4 regions of the Arthrobacter sp. SE2 genome follow, and region 3 is predicted to be linked to each of the others. Evidence: predicted binding sites of a transcription regulator. Region 3 holds the regulator's gene; each other region holds the start of a gene.

Region 1 (5,366 bases), on a different contig from region 3:
GGAGTTCACGCGCGCCCAATAGGGCGCCGCAGGCCGGTTCAGGCAGCCGTTACCGGTTCCACCACAACAGCAACCTTTTCCTCGCCGATCCTGGTGAGGACCAAGGTGGCTGTTTTGTTGCCGCGGGCTTTAGCCGAGTTCTTTCCGGCCGGCAGCAATTGTTTCCGCAGCTCTTCGGGGGTAACGGAGGTGCCGCGTTTCTTGATGTCCAGGACGCCGACGCCGTTGGCCTTCACCCAGGCTTTGAGTGCCTTGACGTTCAGCGGCATGACTTCCAAAACTTTGTAGGCGCGGGCGAACGGGGTCTCCACCAGTTCCGGAGCGCAAATGTAGGCAATGTGTAGATCCACCAGGTGGCCACCGAGCCGGAGCGCGACGTCGGCCACCAGGCCCGCGCGGATCACCGCGCCATCCGGTTCGTAAAGGTATCCCTCCACGGGCCCGACGTCGGGCACCGGGCCGCCGTCGAAATCTTCGCCGCTGGTGATCTCGGCGGCGCCCTGTGGCCCAAGCACCAGGGCAGCGCGGCGGATGCCGGGACGGGCGACGTCGTTGAACCACAGCGTGACTTCCGTGACGTCCCCTCCCACCGAGATCCACTGTGCCTCGCAGCCGGTTGGAACCGATTCGTGCGGCATTCCCGGACCCATCTTGACCCCGACGGACTTGCCCGTGGCGGCCAATGATTCAACGAAGGACAACGGCGGCGAGAACGCCTCGGGGTCCCAGATCCTTTTGGTTCCCGACGACGACGTCGTGCGTCGCGCCGGATCGAGCCACACGCCGTCGACCCCGTCGAGGGGCACCGAGGTTGCGTCGGAGTGCACTACCGTCGCGTGCGGGAACGGAATGAGGTTGATGGTGGCGCAGGCTGCGGTGGTCTCGTCGAGCTCCACGGCGGTGACCTTGATGTCCATGGAGGCCATGGCCATGGAATCTGCTCCAAGCCCGCAGCCGAGGTCCGCGACGTGCTGCGTGCCGGCGTTGGCGAAGCGTTCGGCATGCCTGGCCGCAACATTGAGCCGGGTGGCCTGCTCCAGGCCGGCCTGGGTGAAGAGCATCTGCCGGGCGAATTCGCCGAACTTGGCCTCGGCCCGGGTGCGGAGCCTGGATTGGGTGAGGACGGCGGCAACGAGCGCAGGGGAGTGGCCGTCTTTGCGCAGGCGGGCATTCAGGGCGAAGGCTTCGTCATCGCGGTACGGTCCCAAGGACGCCAGCAGTTCCCAACCTTCCGTTGTCAGCAAGGGGGCGATCTGTTCCTGGGGTGTGTCAGCCATGGGAACTAGCCTAGTGCTCGCTCGTCATACGGGGTCGGGAGGGATCCGGGAGCGCTCGGGCGGATAGGGTTGATGCCATGGAAGACAACCCAGTACGCCAGCCTGACGACGCCAATGGATCTCCCTCTGTCCCCGATAAACGTCCCTTCGCCGGAAATCTCTCCAAGTATGCCCGTCCTGCGCTCATCGTGGGTGCCCTGATTGCCATTGTCTGCATCGCGCTGTTGATCATTATTTTCTTCCTAGACTCCTTCAACGCGGCCACCTACTCCATGACCGGAAAGAGCGTCCAGGACGCCACGGATGAGGCCCGGGACATCCGTGACACCTACACCGGTGCCCGCATCGGAGCGATCGTCGGGCTGGTGGTGTTCGGCGTCGTCGCGCTCGCGAGCGGCGTAGTGCTCTATCTGAACCGCGGAACCGCGCAGACGGAAGAGTACGACGACGGCGAGGACGTTGACTTCGACGACCTCGCCGGGCAATAAGCGTGTGAGCCGGAAGCCGCCATCGGACGTTCACCCGTGACGGAATTCTGGCACTCGCCTTGACCGAGTGCTAATGCTTACATAGAGTCTTGATTAGCACTCTCCCTAGGCGGGTGCTAATCATGCCGCCAGGCACTTACCGGCACCGCGACGACGGTAAGCCCGCCACGGCACCCCTGGTTTGATAGTCCATGTACTACCTCACGTAAAGGAGAGATCCGAGTGTCGGTCTCCATTAAGCCTCTCGAGGATCGCATTGTTGTCCGCCCGCTCGAAGCAGAGCAGACCACGGCTTCCGGCCTGGTCATCCCGGACACTGCACAGGAAAAGCCGCAGGAAGGCGAAGTTGTTGCAGTTGGCCCCGGCCGCTTCGATGACAACGGCAACCGCGTGCCCGTCGACGTAACCGTTGGCGACGTCGTCATCTACTCCAAGTACGGCGGAACTGAAGTCAAGACCGGCGGCAACGAATACCTCGTTCTGTCCGCCCGCGACGTTCTGGCGATCGTCGTTAAGTAATTCCCTGGATCCCGCATCGCAGATCAAGTCGGACTTCTTCCGGTCGAATCAGCGGTGCGGGTTTTCCGTCTTGAAAGGACACAACCATGGCAAAGCAGCTTGCGTTTAACGACGCTGCCCGTCGCTCGCTCGAAGCAGGCATTGACAAGCTCGCCAACACCGTCAAGGTCACCCTTGGCCCGCGTGGCCGCAACGTCGTTCTGGACAAGAAGTGGGGAGCTCCCACCATCACCAACGACGGCGTGACGATCGCCCGCGAAGTCGAACTCGACGACCCGTATGAGAACCTTGGTGCGCAGCTGGCCAAGGAAGTCGCCACCAAGACCAATGACGTCGCAGGCGACGGCACCACCACGGCCACCGTACTGGCACAGGCACTCGTCAAGGAAGGCCTGCGCAACGTTGCCGCCGGAGCCGCCCCTGGCGAAATCAAGCGCGGCATCGAGGTTTCGGTCCAGGCCGTGGCTGCCCGCCTTCTTGAGAACGCCCGCGAAGTAGAAGGCACCCAGGTTGCCAGCGTTGCCGCGATCTCCGCCCAGAGCGATGAGGTTGGCGAGCTCCTTGCCGAGGCTTTCGGCAAGGTCGGCAAGGATGGTGTCATCACCATCGAAGAGTCCTCCACCACGCAGACCGAACTGGTCCTCACCGAGGGCATGCAGTTCGACAAGGGTTACCTGTCCCCGTACTTCGTCACTGACGCGGAACGCCAGGAAGCTGTTCTGGAAGACGCGCTCATCCTTATCAACCAGGGCAAGATCTCCTCGCTGCAGGAATTCCTACCGCTTCTCGAGAAGGCCCTGCAGGCTGCCAAGCCGCTCTTCATCATTGCCGAGGACATCGACGGCGAGGCACTGTCCACGCTGATCGTGAACCGTATCCGTGGCACCCTGAACGTCGTTGCCGTCAAGGCTCCGGGCTTCGGTGACCGCCGCAAGGCCATGCTGCAGGACATTGCCACACTGACCGGCGCACAGGTTGTCTCCCCGGAGCTCGGCCTGTCCCTCGACCAGGTTGGCCTCGAGGTCCTCGGCAGCGCCCGCCGGATCACCGTCACCAAGGACAACACCACCATCGTTGACGGCGCCGGCACTCCCGAGGACGTCGCAGCCCGCGTCGCCCAGATCCGTGCAGAGCTGACCCGCACCGACTCCGATTGGGACCGGGAAAAGCTGCAGGAAAGGCTTGCAAAGCTGGCAGGCGGCATCGGCGTGATCAAGGTCGGCGCAGCCACCGAGGTCGAGCTCAAGGAAAAGAAGCACCGTATCGAGGACGCAGTGTCGTCCACGCGTGCTGCCCTTGAAGAAGGCATCGTCTCCGGTGGTGGCTCCGCCCTCATCCACGCCCTCAAGGCACTGGACGAGGACGCTGCCGTCAAGGCACTGGAAGGCGACGCGGCTGCCGCCGTCGGCATCGTCCGCCGGGCCCTGACCCAGCCGCTTCGCTGGATCGCCCAGAACGCCGGCTTCGACGGCTACGTCGTCGTCGCCAAGGTTGCCGAGCTGGAAGACAACCACGGCTTCAACGCGAAGTCCGGTGTGTACGAGGACCTGATCGCCGCCGGCGTGATTGACCCCGTCAAGGTCACCCGCTCCGCGCTTCAGAACGCCGCATCCATCGCAGCCCTGGTTCTCACCACCGAGACCCTGGTTGTCGAGAAGCCGGCCGAGGAAGACGAGCACGCAGGTCACAGCCACTAATCCTGGTTGTTTGATGCGCGAGGCCCGGTCCCCTTTGGGGCCGGGCCTCCTGCATTTGGCCCGCCGTTTCGGCGCAGACGGGCCCACAGTTGGTACCGGGCAATCACCCTGTGAACGCCCAGCTAGGTATGGCTCAATTGAAGGATGGGTGCTCTTCGGATGAATTTTCGATTGGCATTGAACATTACGAATCAGTAAGATTTATGGTTCGATCTAGGTCATTGAGGGGCATTGTGGTGTCAACTGTGCAAACGGCAGCTTCTATCAAGGGGCAGAGTCGTTCCAGTATCACCAGCCGAAAGTCAAAGTTCCGCCCCGAAATTCAAGGCCTGCGCTCGCTTGCTGTGCTCATGGTGGTGTCCTACCACGTGTGGTTCGGCCGCGTTTCCGGCGGCGTCGATGTTTTCCTCTTGGTCTCTGCTTTCTTGATGACACTGCAGTTCACAAGCCGTTATGAGCAGGGCCGCCCCATGGACCTGCTGAGGCACTGGCTTCACCTGTTCCGCAGGCTGCTTCCGGCCACTGTGGTCGTTCTGCTGGGTACATTGGCCGCAATTTTCGTGGTGCTCCCCAAGACCCGTTGGGCGGCTTTGGTTGACCAGGTCTGGGCATCGCTTTTCTACGTCCAGAACTGGCTACTTCAGCGGGAGGCAGTCAACTACTACGCCGCTGATCATAGCCAGGCGAGTCCGCTCCAGCATTTCTGGTCGCTATCGATCCAAGCCCAGGTCTTCATCCTGTGGCCGGTTATTTTCGCGCTCGTCGCCGTGGCTTGTAAAAAGTACCGCCTTCGGTATCGTGTCGCATTGTTGTACGTATTTGGCCTGCTCTTCGCGGTCTCGCTCACCTATTCAGTCATTGCGACCGCAACCGACCAGACGACTGCCTATTTCGACACGTTTGCCAGGCTGTGGGAGTTCGCCATAGGAACGCTGGTTGCCCTCAGCCTGCCGGCGTTGAGGTTCTCGAAGCCCGTCCGCGTGATGATGGGCTGGGTGGGCATTCTGGCAATGTTGAGCTGTGGGATCGTGCTCCAGGTCCAGACGGCTTTCCCTGGCTTCGTGGCCCTCTGGCCCACCCTGGCGGCGGCCTGCGTTATTGTTGCCGGCCAGACGGGCAGCCGTTTCGGTGTTGACCGGATCCTGAGCTCCAAGCCTCTCGTACGCCTGGGCGACAACTCCTACGCGTTGTATCTGTGGCATTGGCCGCTGCTGGTCATCTCTCTCATCTGGACCGGCAAAGACCAGGCCGGGTGGCTCTCGGGGACTGTGATCATTGCGGCCGCCCTGGTTTTGGCTTTCCTCACCACAAAGTTCGTGGAGAAGCCGTTGCGGGAGTGGAAATGGCCGGAAGTGAACCGGCGGCGTGCCGCCATTGCGATGGTC
Region 2 (5,366 bases), on a different contig from region 3:
TGCTTCCGCCCCGTTACTTCTCCGGCGTCGACTGGTGGAAGCGCAACCGCCAGCGGCCGTCGTCGAGCAACCAGATCGAGCTCCGCAATGCCGAGCCGGTTCGCCCATAACTTCTGTAATTGAGCAGCATGGCGTTGCTGGAGATGCGCTCTGCGGAAATTATCTCGACCTCCGCGGTTTCGCCTGGATCGCCCTCCAACGCCATCATGAGCTCATCGCGGGACCACACACGTCCGGAGCTGCCAATCTCGGTGAAGTCCGGGTGCAACAGGATCCCCGTACGCCCAAGGTCTCCCCTGACGTCGGGCCTCAGGAGCTCCTTCTCAAGGAGAATCACCGTTTCTTCGTCTGAGCGCCCGCGCGCCTGGCCAAGGACTGTTTCCTCGTCGTCTCCGGCGAACAAAGTGGACTCGATGAACGGCTCCTGTTCCATGAACGCCGCCGGCGCGTTAGGCAAGGATGACCCGCTCAAGAGGTCCTGACCGCCGAACAACGTGAGGTCTTCATCCGGGGCATCGGCGTCGTCGTGGTCGTCGAAAAGCGAGGGCGCTTCCACAGGCACTGTGCGGGCTGACGGCGTGCGCGCTGCTGGCGTGCGGGCAAAGGAGCGTGCAGCTTCATCAGCCCCCGGATAACCCGGTCCGCCGGGAGCAGCTGTTCCCTGCTGGAACGCGGTGGCGACAGCGCGGGCGCGCTCGTCGGCGGCCTCGTTGAGGTCGTGGCCGGCGTGGCCCTTGACCCACTCGAACGTGTACTTGCGGCCGACAATGGCCTGGTCGATGTCCTTGAGGAGATCGACGTTCAAGACGGGCTTTCCGTCGGCCTTGCGCCAGCCCTTGCGCTTCCATCCCGGCATCCACTTGGTGATGGAGTTGATGACGTACTGGCTGTCGCAGAGAATCTTCAGCTCTTCATCGGGCACGTGTGCCGTGGACCGGAAGAGGTCGAGCACCGCCATGAGCTCGCCCTGGTTGTTGGTGCCGTGCGGCCAACCGCCGGCCCTCCAGCAAGAGTCGTTCACGTACCAGGCCCAGCCGGCAGGCCCGGGATTGCCGAGGGCAGAACCATCGGCGGCAGCAATAATCGTCATGGTTTCCATCCTGCCAGACCGCCCCGACACTCCCGGACCGCGAGGCAGTGAGCGAGCGTCGGGCCAAAACCCCACACAAGTGAGCGAGCGTCGGGCCAAAACCCGATATAGGTGAGCGAGCGTCGTTAAACGGCGACGACGGCCCCCACCTGAAGTGGGGACCGTCGTCGTGCGTGTGGCTAGTGAGCCAGCGCGGGGGCTTAGAAGCCGCCCATGCCGCCCATGTCGTCGCCGCCACCCATAGACGGAGCGTTCTTCTCCGGCTTGTCGGCAACAACGGCCTCGGTGGTCAGGAACAGACCAGCGATGGACGCAGCGTTCTGGAGAGCCGAGCGGGTGACCTTTACGGGGTCGTTGACGCCGGCGGCCAGCAGGTCCTCGTAAACGCCGGTTGCAGCGTTCAGGCCGTGGCCCGACGGCAGGCCGCGGACCTTGTCGATGACAACGCCCGGCTCGAGGCCGGCGTTGTAAGCGATCTGCTTGAGCGGAGCGTCGATGGCAACGCGGACGATGTTGGCGCCCGTTGCTTCGTCGCCTTCGAGCTGCAGGTTGGCGAATGCCTTGGCACCGGCCTGGATGAGGGCAACGCCACCACCGGCGACGATGCCTTCTTCAACGGCAGCCTTCGCGTTGCGGACTGCGTCCTCAATGCGGTGCTTGCGCTCCTTGAGCTCTACCTCGGTTGCGGCACCGGCCTTGATGACTGCAACGCCGCCGGCCAGCTTGGCCAGGCGCTCCTGCAGCTTCTCGCGGTCGTAGTCGGAATCGGAGTTCTCGATCTCGGCACGGATCTGCGCCACGCGGCCGGCGATGGCGTCGGCGTCGCCGGCACCTTCGACGATGGTGGTCTCGTCCTTGGTGACAACAACCTTGCGGGCGTTGCCGAGCAGTTCGAGGGTTGCGTTCTCGAGGCTGAGGCCGACCTCGGAGGAGATGACCTGGCCACCGGTGAGGATGGCGATGTCGGCGAGCTGTGCCTTGCGGCGGTCACCGAAGCCCGGAGCCTTGACGGCAACGGACTTGAAGGTGCCACGGATCTTGTTGACGATCAGGGTGGCCAGGGCCTCGCCCTCGATGTCTTCGGCGATGATCAGCAGCGGCTTGTTGGACTGCATGACCTTCTCCAGGACCGCAACGAGTTCCTTCACGTTGGAGATCTTGGAGTTGACGATCAGGATGTACGGGTCTTCGAGGATGGTTTCCTGGCGCTCTGCGTCGGTGACGAAGTAAGCGGAGATGTAACCCTTGTCGAAGCGCATGCCTTCGGTGAGCTCAAGCTCAAGGCCGAAGGTGTTGGACTCCTCGACCGTGATGACGCCTTCCTTGCCGACCTTGTCCAAGGCTTCAGCAATGAGGTTACCGATTTCGGTGTCGCCGGCAGAGATGGAAGCCGTGGCAGCGATCTCTTCCTTGGTCTCGATCTCCTTGGCGGAGGCGAGCAGCTCGCGGATGACGGCTTCAACAGCCTTCTCGATGCCGCGCTTGAGGGACAGCGGGTCGGCGCCGGCAGCTACGTTGCGCAGGCCTTCCTTGACCAGTGCCTGGGCCAGGACGGTGGCAGTGGTGGTGCCGTCGCCAGCGACGTCGTCCGTCTTCTTGGCAACTTCCTTGACCAGCTCTGCGCCGATCTTCTCGAACGGGTCGTCCAGTTCGATCTCTTTAGCGATGGAAACGCCATCGTTGGTGATCGTGGGGGCGCCCCACTTCTTTTCGAGGACGACGTTGCGTCCACGCGGGCCGAGGGTGACCTTGACGGCGTCGGCGAGGATGTTCAGACCCCGCTCGAGACCGCGGCGTGCCTCTTCATCAAATGCAATGATCTTGGCCATAACGGCGGTAGTCCTTTCGGGACAGTCGTTAAGAAGGTGCCTTCACTGCGGTGCCCGCGACGGACGATCCTTCGCATTCGGCCTCTGTACGCCGCGTGCTCCGGACCTCACCCCAGCAAGGTTTTCTTTGTTCTCCCAGGCACCACCACTGTTTCCATACGGCCGCAGCCGCGAAGAATTAGCAGTCAGTGCTTGAGAGTGCTAATCAATAATTAGCACTCACCTGAGGAGAGTGCAAGCAGCAAGAGCTGGAAACTACTCGCCACGCCAAGGGAATTCGCTACGGGCACAAGCCCTCACGGAGTCCGTGAGGCCGTCTCCTTGCCGCTAACCCGCGCAGTGTTGTCTGCCCCGTAGGTGAAGACCATGTAATTCGACGAGGTGACGTCGCCGTTGGCGTCGAACCCGATGGTGCCGGACTCGCCGTCGTAATCCGGGAGCTTGCCCCCCTTCAGCAGCTCGACGCAGTCCTTGTATGACGTACAGGACGCGCGTTCTTTCGTTGCCGCATCGCCCGACGTCGGACGCGTCCCGCCGGACACTGTGGTGAGCCAGGCCGCGATCGAGCCACCAGCGTCGTCGCCCGCCGCTGCGGCCGCAAGCGCCGCGAGGGTAACGGCGTCGTACGTCTCGGCGGCGTACGTCGTGTCCTTGAGTTTGGGGTAGATGCCAGTCAGATCGGCTTGGAACGCCGCACTCGGGAAGACACCCGGAAGAATCCCCCGCGCGCCGTTGAGGCCACCGGCACCGAGCGCGGTTCCGTATTGGCGGATGGCACCGTCGCTCAAAATCAGGCTCTTGCCGCTCAGCCCCGCGTTTAGTAGCTCGGCCAGGGCGCCTTGGGCACCATCACGGGCAACCACGACGACGGCGTCCGGTGTGCCGGACTTGATGCCCGCCGCGGCGGGAGCTGCTTTGCCGGCCGCGAATTCCGCGTTGGTCACGGCGTCCATTCCGAGGCCGCGGGCGGCGTCCATGACCGCTCCGGAGACACGTGTACCGTAGTCCCCGGCTTCATGCATGACGGAAATCCTCTTGGCGCCGGCGTCGTGGGCAAGCTTCGCCAGGACGCTGCCCTGTGCGGCATCGGCGGCCGAAGTGCGGAAGTAAAAGCCGCCGTTCTTGTAGCTGCTGAGTCCTGACGCCGTGTTGGCCGGCGAGATAAGTGGAATCCGGGCAGGAGACAGCACATCGATGGCGGCGGGCGCATGGCTGGAATCCGTCGGCCCCACAACGACGTCGGCGTGGGCTGAGAGCAACGCCTTGGCTTGCGCCGCGGTATCGGCAGTGAAAGCCGCCGCGCTGGCCCCCTGGCTAGCGCTGCTGCTTTCGCTGGCCACCGACGCCGGAAGCAACTCGACGGGATGGCCCTTGTATCCGCCTGCATCGTTGATTTGCTTGACGGCCAACTTGGCGGCTGCCAGCTCGGACTCGTTGAGGAATGCGGAACTGCCGGTATTGTCCAGAATCACACCGATGCGCACGATGCCGTCGCCGCTCGGGGTAACCGAGCTGAGCCTGGCGTTAGCCACGGGGGCGGAACATCCGGCCAGTCCAAGGGCCAAGGCGGCAAAGCCTGCAAGAAGAGGAATTGCCCGGGACCGGCGCCCTCCGAGGGGCTGGGTTCCAAAAGGCTGAGTTCCAAAAGGCTGGGACAGCCCTGTTGCCGCAACACCCACTAGATGAGCCGCACGCTTTCTGCCTGCGGGCCCTTCTGGCCCTCGCCCAGTTCGAAGTCGACCCGTTGTCCTTCTTCGAGCGCACGGAATCCATCCATCTGGATGGCGGACCAATGCACAAAGATGTCGTCACCGGACTCATCGACAGTGATGAACCCGTAGCCCTTTTCGGCATTGAACCATTTGACGGTTCCCAAAGCCATGATCCCCACACTTTCAACTAGCAGTGGCCGGCTTCCGGGATCTCCGGGCCAGCTCACAACTACTGTAACCACAGTCACGTTGCCGTAGCGCAACCTCGGGTGTGGGTGGCCGCAATGTTATTGAGGCGTAACCGAGTTGCTACTTGTAGCCGGGGCCCAGAATGACAACCACGGGCTGCTGGAATTCGGCACTGTCCACAAGGTTGGAAATGCCCAGCAATTTACCGAGCGCTTCGGCATTGCCCTTCTGGGCTGCGCCCTTGTAGAAGACCGACGACGTCTGCTGGGGCATGCCACCCCAGTTTGCGACGGTGGACAACGGCCAGCCTCCGCCTTGAACGAGGCCGGCCACGCGGGCAGCCAGGCCACCGGTGGTGGTGCCGTTGTAGACCGCGACTGCCGCCGTCTTGTCCAACGGCGCCGTGCTCGGGGTCGGCGTCGGCGTGCTGGAAGGTGTGTCGCTCGGGCTTGGCTGGCTGGACGCCTGCGCGGCGCCGCTTGCGGATGGTGACGTCGCGGCGCTTTGCTTGGGGGCATCCGCGGTGACGACGGCTTGCGGCGTCGT
Region 3 (5,366 bases):
CTACGCCTACGGCGTCATGATGACAGGCAAGCTGCGCGAACTCATTCCCCGCCAGCAGTTCGAGGTGCCTATCCAGGCCGCTATCGGTTCGCGGATCATTGCGCGTGAGAGCATCCGCGCCATTCGCAAGGACGTCCTTGCCAAGTGCTATGGCGGTGACATCACCCGAAAGCGCAAACTTCTGGAAAAGCAGAAGGAAGGCAAGAAGCGCATGAAGATGGTGGGCCGCGTGGAAGTTCCACAGGAAGCGTTCATCGCAGCCCTGACCACCGACGAATCCAAGGACAAGGCCAAGAAGTAATGCGGCTTTTCGCCCGGGACACCACGGGACAGGCGCGCACTGTAGCGGCGCGCACAGGACGTGCACGAGGGGAAATCAGTGCCTAGCGTTCTTCCCCTCGGTGATCCGGCACCTGCGGACGGACTCTTGCCGCCGCAGGTGCTCGACGGCGTCGATTCACGCAAGTTTGGACTATACGTCCACATACCTTTCTGTGCCGTCCGTTGCGGATACTGCGATTTCAACACGTACACCGCCACCGAGCTTGGCGGCGGTGCCTCCCAGGACGCCTACGCGTCTACCGCCATTTCGGAAGTGGAGTTCGCCGTCCGGGCCATGGACGCCTCCGGGCTGCCGCAACGGCACCTGAGCACGGTGTTCTTCGGCGGCGGGACGCCGACCCTGCTGCCTGCCGAAGATCTCGCACGCATCCTGACGGCCGCCGTCGGGCACTGGGGCCTGGAAGCGGGAGCCGAAGTCACCACTGAGGCGAACCCGGACTCCGTGACGCCAGAGTCCCTCCAGCTGCTCGCAGACGCCGGCTTCACCCGGGTTTCCTTTGGCATGCAGTCGGCGGTCCCTCACGTGCTCAAGGTCCTGGACCGTACACACACTCCCAGCCGGGTCCCGTTGGTGGTCCAATGGGCGCGCGACGCCGGCCTTGCTGTAAGCCTCGACCTCATCTACGGCACCCCGGGTGAGTCGATGGCTGATTGGCAGACGTCACTGGAGACTGCCTTGTCCTACGGTCCGGACCACATCAGTGCCTATGCGCTGATTGTGGAAGAAGGCACCAAGCTGGCGTCCCAGATCCGGCGCGGAGAAGTTCCCGGAATCGACGACGACGACCACGCCGCCAAATACGAACTCGCCGATCAGCTGATCAGCGCCGCAGGCCTGGACTGGTACGAGGTCAGCAATTGGTCCCGCACACCCGAACAGGCGTGCAAACACAACCTTGCCTACTGGCGGGGAGACGATTGGTGGGGCATCGGACCCGGCGCGCACTCCCACATGGGCGGCGTCCGCTGGTGGAACGTCAAACACCCCACCGCCTATGCCAACAGGCTCGGTAGCGGAGTGTCGCCGGCCGCTGGCCGTGAAACGCTCGACGCCGGAACCCGGGAAGTGGAACGCATCATGCTGGAGGCGCGCCTCGGAACCGGGCTTCAAGTCGACGCGCTCGACAAGGTGGGCCGGCACGCCGTCGCAGGCCTCATTGCAGACGGCCTGGTTGAGCCTGGAGCGGCCTTCCAAGGACGGTTGGTCCTGACACTCAAAGGCCGGCTACTCGCGGATGCGGTGGTCCGCCGGATCCTTCCGGACTAGCGGCAGGCGCTAGCGCCCGGCGCGGGAGCCGGCATCGGACCCGCGAAGACCGGCTACTTGATCCAGCGCAGGTTGAAACGGTAGCGGTGCGGCTGTCCGTGGTTGACGCGGATTCCGGCGGACACCGAGAAGCAGGTCACGGCGACCCAGATTGCCGTGGCAAGGACAGCGAACAAGTTTCCCACCACCGGGAGCAAGACAAGGACGTTGGCGAGCACTGCAGCAATCGTCGGAGGCAGGGTGAAGTTGAGCGCTTCCTTGGATTCCTGTGCCGTGAAGGGGCCACGTTCGCGGAAGATCAGGTAGATCAGAAGCGAAGGAACGCAGCCAAGGATCCCGCCGAAGTGCGCCAGTGTTGCCCACTGCCGGTCTTCCGAGGCGGTCAAGGGCAGCGCGTTGGCAGGAACGCCGTGGTACTGGGACTGGCCCGAGGTGCCGTCCCGATCGTCAGGAGCGTTGTCTGCCACAGTATCTTCCTTCGAGTATCTATCGGTGCAGTGTTGCTGTCCCAGAATACTTGCTCGGCACGCGATCAGCCGACCAACTCCTCTGCCCGGGGCACGCAATCATCACGGAACGGTCAGGAAATCGATCACTTCCTCCACGCGACCCAGCAAAGAGGCCTCCAAATCCGCGTAGCTGTGGACGGCGCCCAGAAGCTTCTGCCAACCCAGCCCGACATCTTCGGCCGTCTCATGCGGCCAGCCGAACGACCTCAGGATGCCGGTCTTCCAGTCCGTGCCACGCGCGATGGTTGGCCATTGCTCGATCCCCAACACCTTGGGCCGGATTGCCTGCCAGACGTCCACGTAGGGATGTCCCACGATCAGGACGTTTCCCGCGGCGCCCGGCAGTGTCATGGCGTCGGCAGCAATCCGCGACTCCTTCGAATCCGGTACCAAGTGGTCCACGAGGATTCCGAGCCGGCGGCCCGGGCCGGGGGAGAACCCGGCAATGGCCGCCTTGAGATCGTCCACGCCGTGCAAGGGCTCGACGACGATGCCCTCCACCCGGAGATCATCTCCCCACACCTTTTCCACGAGTTCGGCGTCGTGCTTGCCTTCCACCCAGATCCGGCTCGCCTTGGCGACTTGGGCCCGCTGCCCGGCGACGCGGACGGATCCCGATGCCGTCCTGCCTGCTTGCGCCGCGCCCTTGGCGGCCGCGGCGCGTGGAGCCGGCGGCACGAGCTTCACTGCCTGTCCCTCCAGGAGGAATCCGAATCCGAGCCGGAACGATTTGGCCTTTCCCCGCCGATCCTCAAGCACCACGATGTGCATGCCACCGGACTTCTCCACCCTGGTCACGGCCCCGACCCAACCGGACTGCACGTCCTCGAGAACCATCCCGCGTTCAACGGGCACCTCAGGCAGTTGCCGTTTGGCAGGCGAGGAGAGGTCTTGCGGGCCCCAATTGTCGTAAGACACGGTCTTCACACCACTTTGCGCTAGGGGGTTGGTCACGGTCCGTGGCATTTCCCAGGACCGCGCGGGAACCATGTTCGCCGCGAGCGGTACCAATGCTAACAACGAGGTGGCTCATACTAGACTTGTTAGCACTTGGGCATGTTGAGTGCTAATTGTTGAAATACCGGATTGTTGAGTACCGGCTGTTGAATGGAGGTGGGCAGTGAGCGAACCACGCAAGCTTGAAGTGTTACGCGCCATCGTGGAGGACTACGTTCACTCCCGCGAGCCAGTCGGTTCCAAAGCCTTGGTCGAACGGCACCATTTGGGAGTGTCGAGCGCCACCATCCGCAATGACATGGCCCTCTTGGAAGAAGAAGGCCTCATTGCAGCACCACACACCAGTGCGGGCCGCATTCCTACGGACAAGGGCTACCGCCTGTTCGTCGACCGTATTTCCGAGGTCAAGCCGCTTTCGGCCGCCGAGCGCCGGGCCATCCACTCGTTGCTTGAGGGACCAGACGACGTCGAGGACATCCTTGAGCGGACCGTCCGGCTCCTCTCCCAACTGACCAACCAGGTCGCCGTCGTCCAGTATCCGCACCTGAGCCGCGCGCGTGTCCGGCACATTGAGTTTGTCCTTTTGGCACCGCGCCAGGTCTTGGTGGTGTTGATCGCCGATTCGGGCAAAGTGGAACAGGGCGTTGTGCACGCAGCGACAGACGCCACTGACGAAGAGCTCATGGCCTTGCGGGCGCGATTCCTTGGAAGCATTGCCGGCTCCCAGCTCGACCTCATGCCGCAAGTCCTGCCCTCGGTGGTTGCCTTGTGCCCGCCGGCGCTTCGGAACCTTGCGGGCGCCCTTGCCCACGGCCTGGAAAGGCTTGCCGAGCGGAGCCGCGACGAACGCATGGTCATGGCGGGCACGGCAAACCTGGCCCGCTCCAACGTGGACTTCCCCTTGAGCATCGGTCCGGTCCTCGAAGCGCTTGAGGAGCAGGTGGTCATGTTGCGGCTGTTGTCGGACATGGCGGAGGACCCCCGGGGCGTCACGGTGAGCATCGGCCGCGAAAACCCCTATGACGGCCTGTCCGAGGCTTCGGTGGTTGCCACGGGCTACGGTCCGGGCAGCAGTGCCAAGATCGGCATTCTTGGACCCACCCGCATGGACTATCCCAACACCATGGCGGCCGTCCGTGCCGTCGCACGCTACCTTTCCCGCATTCTGGGCGGCTGACGGCCTCGGCTGGAAACCGCCTCGCAAGAAAAGCAGTGGAACCGTAAACAAGGAAGAGATATCGACTTTGAGCAGTCACTATGACGTTCTGGGCGTCTCGTCGGAAGCAACCGGCGAGGAGATCAAGAAGGCCTACCGCAAGCTCGCACGCAAGCTGCACCCCGATGTGAACCCCGGGGCGGGCGCTGCCGAGGAATTCAAGGCGGTGACCCACGCTTACGAGGTCCTCTCCGACCCCCAGAAGCGCCGCGTCTACGACGCCACCGGCAACGAGAACGGGACCGACAACGGTTTCGGCGGAGGCTACGCGGGCCAAGGATTCGCCTTCCAAGACATCTTCGACACCTTCTTCGGCGGAGGAGGAGGCGGCATGCAGGGCCCCGCATCACGCATGCGCCGCGGGCAGGACGCCCTGATCAGTGTGCGCATCGACTTGCGCGAGGCAGTGTTCGGTGTCAACAAAAAGCTTGAGGTGGACACCGCTGTCATCTGTCCCACGTGCGAAGGCTCATGCTGCCGTCCGGGCACCCACCCGGAGCGCTGCGACATCTGTGGCGGCTCGGGCCAGGTCCAGCGGGCTGTCCGCTCGATCCTCGGCCAGGTCATGACTGCCGCACCGTGTGGATCGTGCGAAGGTTTCGGCTCGATCATCAAGGATCCTTGTAATGAGTGCAACGGCCAGGGCCGCATCCGCAGCCGCCGTTCACTGACCGTCAAGGTGCCTGGCGGCGTCGCCACCGGGACCCGCATCCAGCTGTCGTCGCAAGGCGAAGCAGGTCCCGCGGGCGGTCCTCCCGGTGACCTCTACGTGGAGATCCGGGTCAACAGCGATTCCACCTACATCCGGGAAGGCGACGACCTTCACGCCACGCTGAGCGTTCCCATGACTGCCGCGGCACTGGGTACCGAGTTGCAGCTTGAGACTTTCGACGGTCCCCAGGAGATCGACGTCAAGTCCGGCACGCAGTCCGGCGAAGTCATCACCCTCCGTGGACTCGGCGTCACCCATCTCCGCGGCTACGGCAGGGGAGACCTCAAGGTGCACCTGCACGTTGAGACGCCCGGCAAGCTCGACGCCGCACAGGAAGACCTGCTTCGCCAACTGGCAAAATTG
Region 4 (4,032 bases), on a different contig from region 3:
GCAGGGCGCTTCCGCCGCCCCAAAGCCGAGAACTACACGTGCCGGCGTCGTTTGGGCCGCAGTCGTCGTGGGCTTGCTCGCGCTGATATTGCTGATCATCTTCATCCTGCAGAACCAGCAGCCGGTCAACGTCTTTTTCCTCGGGCTAGCGGTCACGGTCCCCCTGGGCATGGCGTTGTTCATCGCCGCCGTCGCCGGAGGCGTCCTCGTAGCCGCGGCCGGTGCAGTACGGATCATTCAGCTCCGGTCCGACGCCCGCAAAATACGAAAGTCGCGCAACAAGCCGAATCCAGAGTGAGTCGCAACTACGTAGCTCGTCCTGCGTTGACCTGTTGACAGGGCGTTTCCGCTAATCGAGGCCGGGCCATCGGGGCGATCATTAGCAGATCAAGGAGGCAGAGCTGTCTGGCTACCCGGCGCCGTCAAGGCAATCGATGCCCGCAGCAGAAGGCCAATCAGAGCCAAGCGGTTAGCCCGGCCCGCGCCTTCGCTGGTTCACACCGATACCTCAGGGCGATGGTGGAGACGTGCAGGTTGTCGGAGATGTACGCGAGCGGGAAACCGATCAGGTTCAGCTCGGCGCCGTCGAACAGGGTTCCCAGCAGGGCGAAGGCCAGGAGGACCGGATTTCCCTGCGGGTGTAGAACGTGGACGTGCCGCCTGAGGGCGCGGCACCTGCTGCAGAGGCCGCCTGCGCTGGGTGGTCCTTGAGGGCGGGGGCGGTCTTGTTCAGCTCGCGCATGCGCGAGTCCTCCTTCTCCAGCTGCGGTGCTGGGGGGTCGTCGTTGACCAAGATTGGAGAGAGTGAAACGTGGGGGGAAGGATGGCGGGAGCTTGGCCCGCCATCCTTGGGATCGGCGAGGATCAGGCGGGAACGGTGACGCTGCCCAGGTTGGCGGACTCCAGGGCCCGTGCGATTTCGTCGCCGGCGCCTTCAGCCAGGGGAAGCAGCGGCGGCCGGACGGTGGCGTGCTCAAGGATGCCGCGGGCGACGAGGCCTTCCTTGAGGGCGACGGTGCCTTCCATGTGGGACCCGCGGTGGTAGACGTTCTTGGTCACCGGCAGGAGGCGGTCGTGAATGGCGCGCGCCGCGGCGTAGTCCTTGGCCTTGCCGGCCGCGATCAGCTCGACGAGCGGTTCGGGGGCGAGCCCGCCGTAGCCGACGAGTGCACCGTCGACGTCGAACATGGTGTACAGCAGGTACTCGTCATGGCAGGTCAGGATCTGCAGCTCCGGGTAAGTTGCGTGAAGAACGGGGATTTCAGTGTCCCAGCGCTTCATGTTCCGCACGCCGTTCTTGGTGGCGAACACCCCTTCCTGCCCGGCGATCTCCAGCTGGGTCTCGAGATCGTAGGTGGCCTTGGTGGCGTCCGGGTACTGGAAGAGAATGAGCGGCAGGCCGGACGTTTCGTAGATTTCCTTGTAGCGGGTCTGCGGGGCGCCCTTCTGGTACCCGAAGTGCAGCCAGCCGTGGGATGGGTAGACCAGACCGGCAGATGCGCCGGCCTCGACCGCACGCTTGGCTTCCAGGGCGGCAACCATGTTGCCCTCCCCCGTGATGCCGGCGATGATCGGGATTTCGCCATTGACGGCGTTCTTGAATTCCCGGATGACAAGGGCCTGCTCCTCCTGGGTCAGGAAAGGCTCAAAAACAATACGGCCCAGCTCGCGGAGGTCCTCAGGGGCCGTTTGCGGACCTGAGTTCCGCCTCGAGGCGCCGGTTGTCGGCCTCCAGGACCAGGACCATCCGGATGCCGGCCAGGTTCAAGCCCAATTCCAGAAGCTCGCCGATCCGCCGCAATGTCACAAGGTCGTTCTCGCTGTACTGGCGGGTCCCGCCCAGGGTCCTGCCCGGTTCCAGCAGGCCCTTGCGTTCGTAGAGGCGCAGGTTCTGCTGACCCGTTCCCACCAGTGCGGCCGCAACGGAAATCGCATACACGCCCCTCCCCCGGTCCTCGGCCTGCCCCATCGGGCACCTCCAAAATCCTTCGAAAATCAGGCTTGCCCTGACCCATATAGAGTGCTATAAGAAATATATACCAGCCACCATAGATCGGCTGGATTGACAACAAAAAACTGCGATCTGCAAGGAGTGACACACCATGCTGATGCGAACGGACCCATTACGTGAACTCGACCGGCTCGCCGAACAGGTACTCGGCACCACAGCCCGGCCGGCGGCCATGCCGATGGACGCCTGGCGGGAAGGCGAGGACTTCGTGGTCGCCTTCGATCTGCCCGGAGTCAACGTGGACTCGGTGGACATCGACGTCGAACGCAACGTCCTGACCGTCAAGGCCGAACGCCCGGACCCCGTCGGCGAGGGCACGGAACTGATCGCCTCCGAACGGCCCCGCGGCGTCTTCAGCCGCCAGCTCATCCTCGGCGACGCGCTGGACACCGAAGGCGTCAAAGCAAACTACGACGCCGGCGTCCTGACCCTGCACATTCCGGTCGCGGAAAAAGCAAAACCGCGCCGCATCGAAATCGAAACCACCGGAAAACAGCGCCAGGAGATCAACGCCTGACCGCCGGCGCAGCCTCCCGGACCGGGAGCACCACAGCGGCCCACCATGTAAAGAGGGCGGTCGAGTTCACAGACCACGCCACAGCGCAGCCAGCGCACGGATGGATGAGGCCCCGAGGATGACTCCCGCAACGATGGTCCCCGGCCGAACCGGCCGGGGACCATCCCCCGCCCACGAGAACACCCATCTAAAACAAACACCACCGTCAACGATGAGGAACAACGGCCCCGACCTTTACGACATCCTGCATATCGCCCCCACCGCCACGGCGCGCGAGGTGACCCGCGCCTACCGCACGCTCATGCGCGGCCTGCACCCCGACACCCGGGCGGCCCGCGAACACCCCACCGGCCCCGGGCCGACGGAGCCGGAGACGAAGACGCAGGAAGAACTGCAGGAGCTCCGGGACATCATGGCCGCCTACGCCATCCTCGGCAACCCGGAAAAGCGGGCCGCCTATGACCGGGAGCACCCGCGTCCAGCCGCGAACGCTAAGCCGCAGCGCCCTGGCGCCGCCTCCGTTCGGATCCCAGGGCAGTTGCTTCCGGCGACGTCGCTTCTGATCGGACCGGTCATCTGGGAGCCGCCCGCCGGACGATCCGCGGGAATGCCGGTCCGGCAACGGTCATATCCGCCAACCGGCTACACGATGATCCTGCAGATCAGGCGTTGAGAGCCGGAAGCCACACAAGTCCAAGGAGCCCCCATGAGTGCCTGGCGCCCGTACGACAACCAATTGATGCCCGCGTTCTACGAACGCTTCGAAAAGCGGTGGGGCAAAGGAACAGCGCCGTTCCTGGACCCCGAAACCCACGAACAACCCATGCCCCGGGCCCAATGGATCAACCCGGATACCGGCGCCGCGGTCGCGGTCGTCCCCATCTGGACCGAAGACCCCCAGCACCGCTCCTTCGGGGTGTTCTACCTACCCCCGGCCGGCGACATCTGGGTCCTGCGGCCCGGCTACACAAACTACCTCGAAACCGACACCAGGAACACCGAGCAAGCCAGCCTGCGCAACGACGCCTTCCGAAAAGCCGTCGCACACGCCAAGGAATTCATCTACGGAACCCAACCCTGATTCTTCGGGAATACACCATGACCCCAAACGGCCCACGGATGATGGACCGGGGCCAAGGTAACGCGCCAATGCCCGGTGTCACCCTGTGCCGGGCACTGGCCCAGCTACCGCCGAGAGCATCTTCCAGGGAAACGCCCTCGCCCCGATCGTAGGCCGCGGAACCGGCCCGGCACTTGAGTACCGGCTACCTGTTGTGGCAGTGACGTGTCCGAGGCGCCTTGGGGGCTGTCGCAGGAACCCCTTGCCCGGGCGTGCATTCACGGCACATACGTCGAAGACTCGGGGCGGACCGCCATAGGCACATCCACAAAGCGGACATAAGTTTGGACACTGTCCACACCCCCTTTGGCAGGACAAACGGACACGCACAGCTCCCCGCTACGACCGGGAGTAGCTTTCCAAGTAACTTCCGCGCCAAGGTCG

Evidence for each region. The regulator HrcA, encoded in region 3, represses chaperone genes, less so after heat shock. The targets are predictions, from matches to a motif close to TTNGCACTCGNNNNNNNCGAGTGCNAA.
Region 1: the regulator HrcA is predicted to act here: its motif matches at 1,813-1,839, upstream of groES (co-chaperone GroES).
Region 2: the regulator HrcA is predicted to act here: its motif matches at 3,132-3,158, upstream of groL (chaperonin GroEL).
Region 4: the regulator HrcA is predicted to act here: its motif matches at 2,001-2,027, upstream of AC4CS3_RS05110 (Hsp20/alpha crystallin family protein).

Annotation. Positions count from the first base shown of each region.
Region 1 covers NZ_JBZAYA010000012.1:134,956-140,321, forward strand. The annotation lists gene AC4CS3_RS16925 (shikimate 5-dehydrogenase) at 1-22, shown strand, start outside; gene AC4CS3_RS16930 (THUMP-like domain-containing protein) at 39-1,277, opposite strand; gene AC4CS3_RS16935 (hypothetical protein) at 1,355-1,765, shown strand; gene groES (co-chaperone GroES) at 1,988-2,284, shown strand; gene groL (chaperonin GroEL) at 2,371-3,981, shown strand; gene AC4CS3_RS16950 (acyltransferase family protein) at 4,185-5,366, shown strand, end outside.
Region 2 covers NZ_JBZAYA010000008.1:205,959-211,324, forward strand. The annotation lists gene AC4CS3_RS13355 (RNase H family protein) at 14-1,090, opposite strand; gene groL (chaperonin GroEL) at 1,291-2,919, opposite strand; gene AC4CS3_RS13365 (ABC transporter substrate-binding protein) at 3,216-4,451, opposite strand; gene AC4CS3_RS13370 (cold-shock protein) at 4,598-4,801, opposite strand; gene AC4CS3_RS13375 (LytR C-terminal domain-containing protein) at 4,941-5,366, opposite strand, start outside.
Region 3 covers NZ_JBZAYA010000018.1:51,261-56,626, forward strand. The annotation lists gene lepA (translation elongation factor 4) at 1-301, shown strand, start outside; gene hemW (radical SAM family heme chaperone HemW) at 380-1,609, shown strand; gene AC4CS3_RS19745 (DUF4870 domain-containing protein) at 1,663-2,076, opposite strand; gene AC4CS3_RS19750 (DUF3097 family protein) at 2,179-3,036, opposite strand; gene hrcA (heat-inducible transcriptional repressor HrcA) at 3,239-4,252, shown strand; gene dnaJ (molecular chaperone DnaJ) at 4,320-5,366, shown strand, end outside.
Region 4 covers NZ_JBZAYA010000003.1:40,162-44,193, reverse strand. The annotation lists gene AC4CS3_RS05125 (LapA family protein) at 1-298, shown strand, start outside; partial or broken gene AC4CS3_RS05120 (dihydrodipicolinate synthase family protein) at 865-1,641, opposite strand; gene AC4CS3_RS05115 (MerR family transcriptional regulator) at 1,679-1,969, opposite strand; gene AC4CS3_RS05110 (Hsp20/alpha crystallin family protein) at 2,103-2,528, shown strand; gene AC4CS3_RS05105 (J domain-containing protein) at 2,740-3,201, shown strand; gene AC4CS3_RS05100 (hypothetical protein) at 3,235-3,609, shown strand.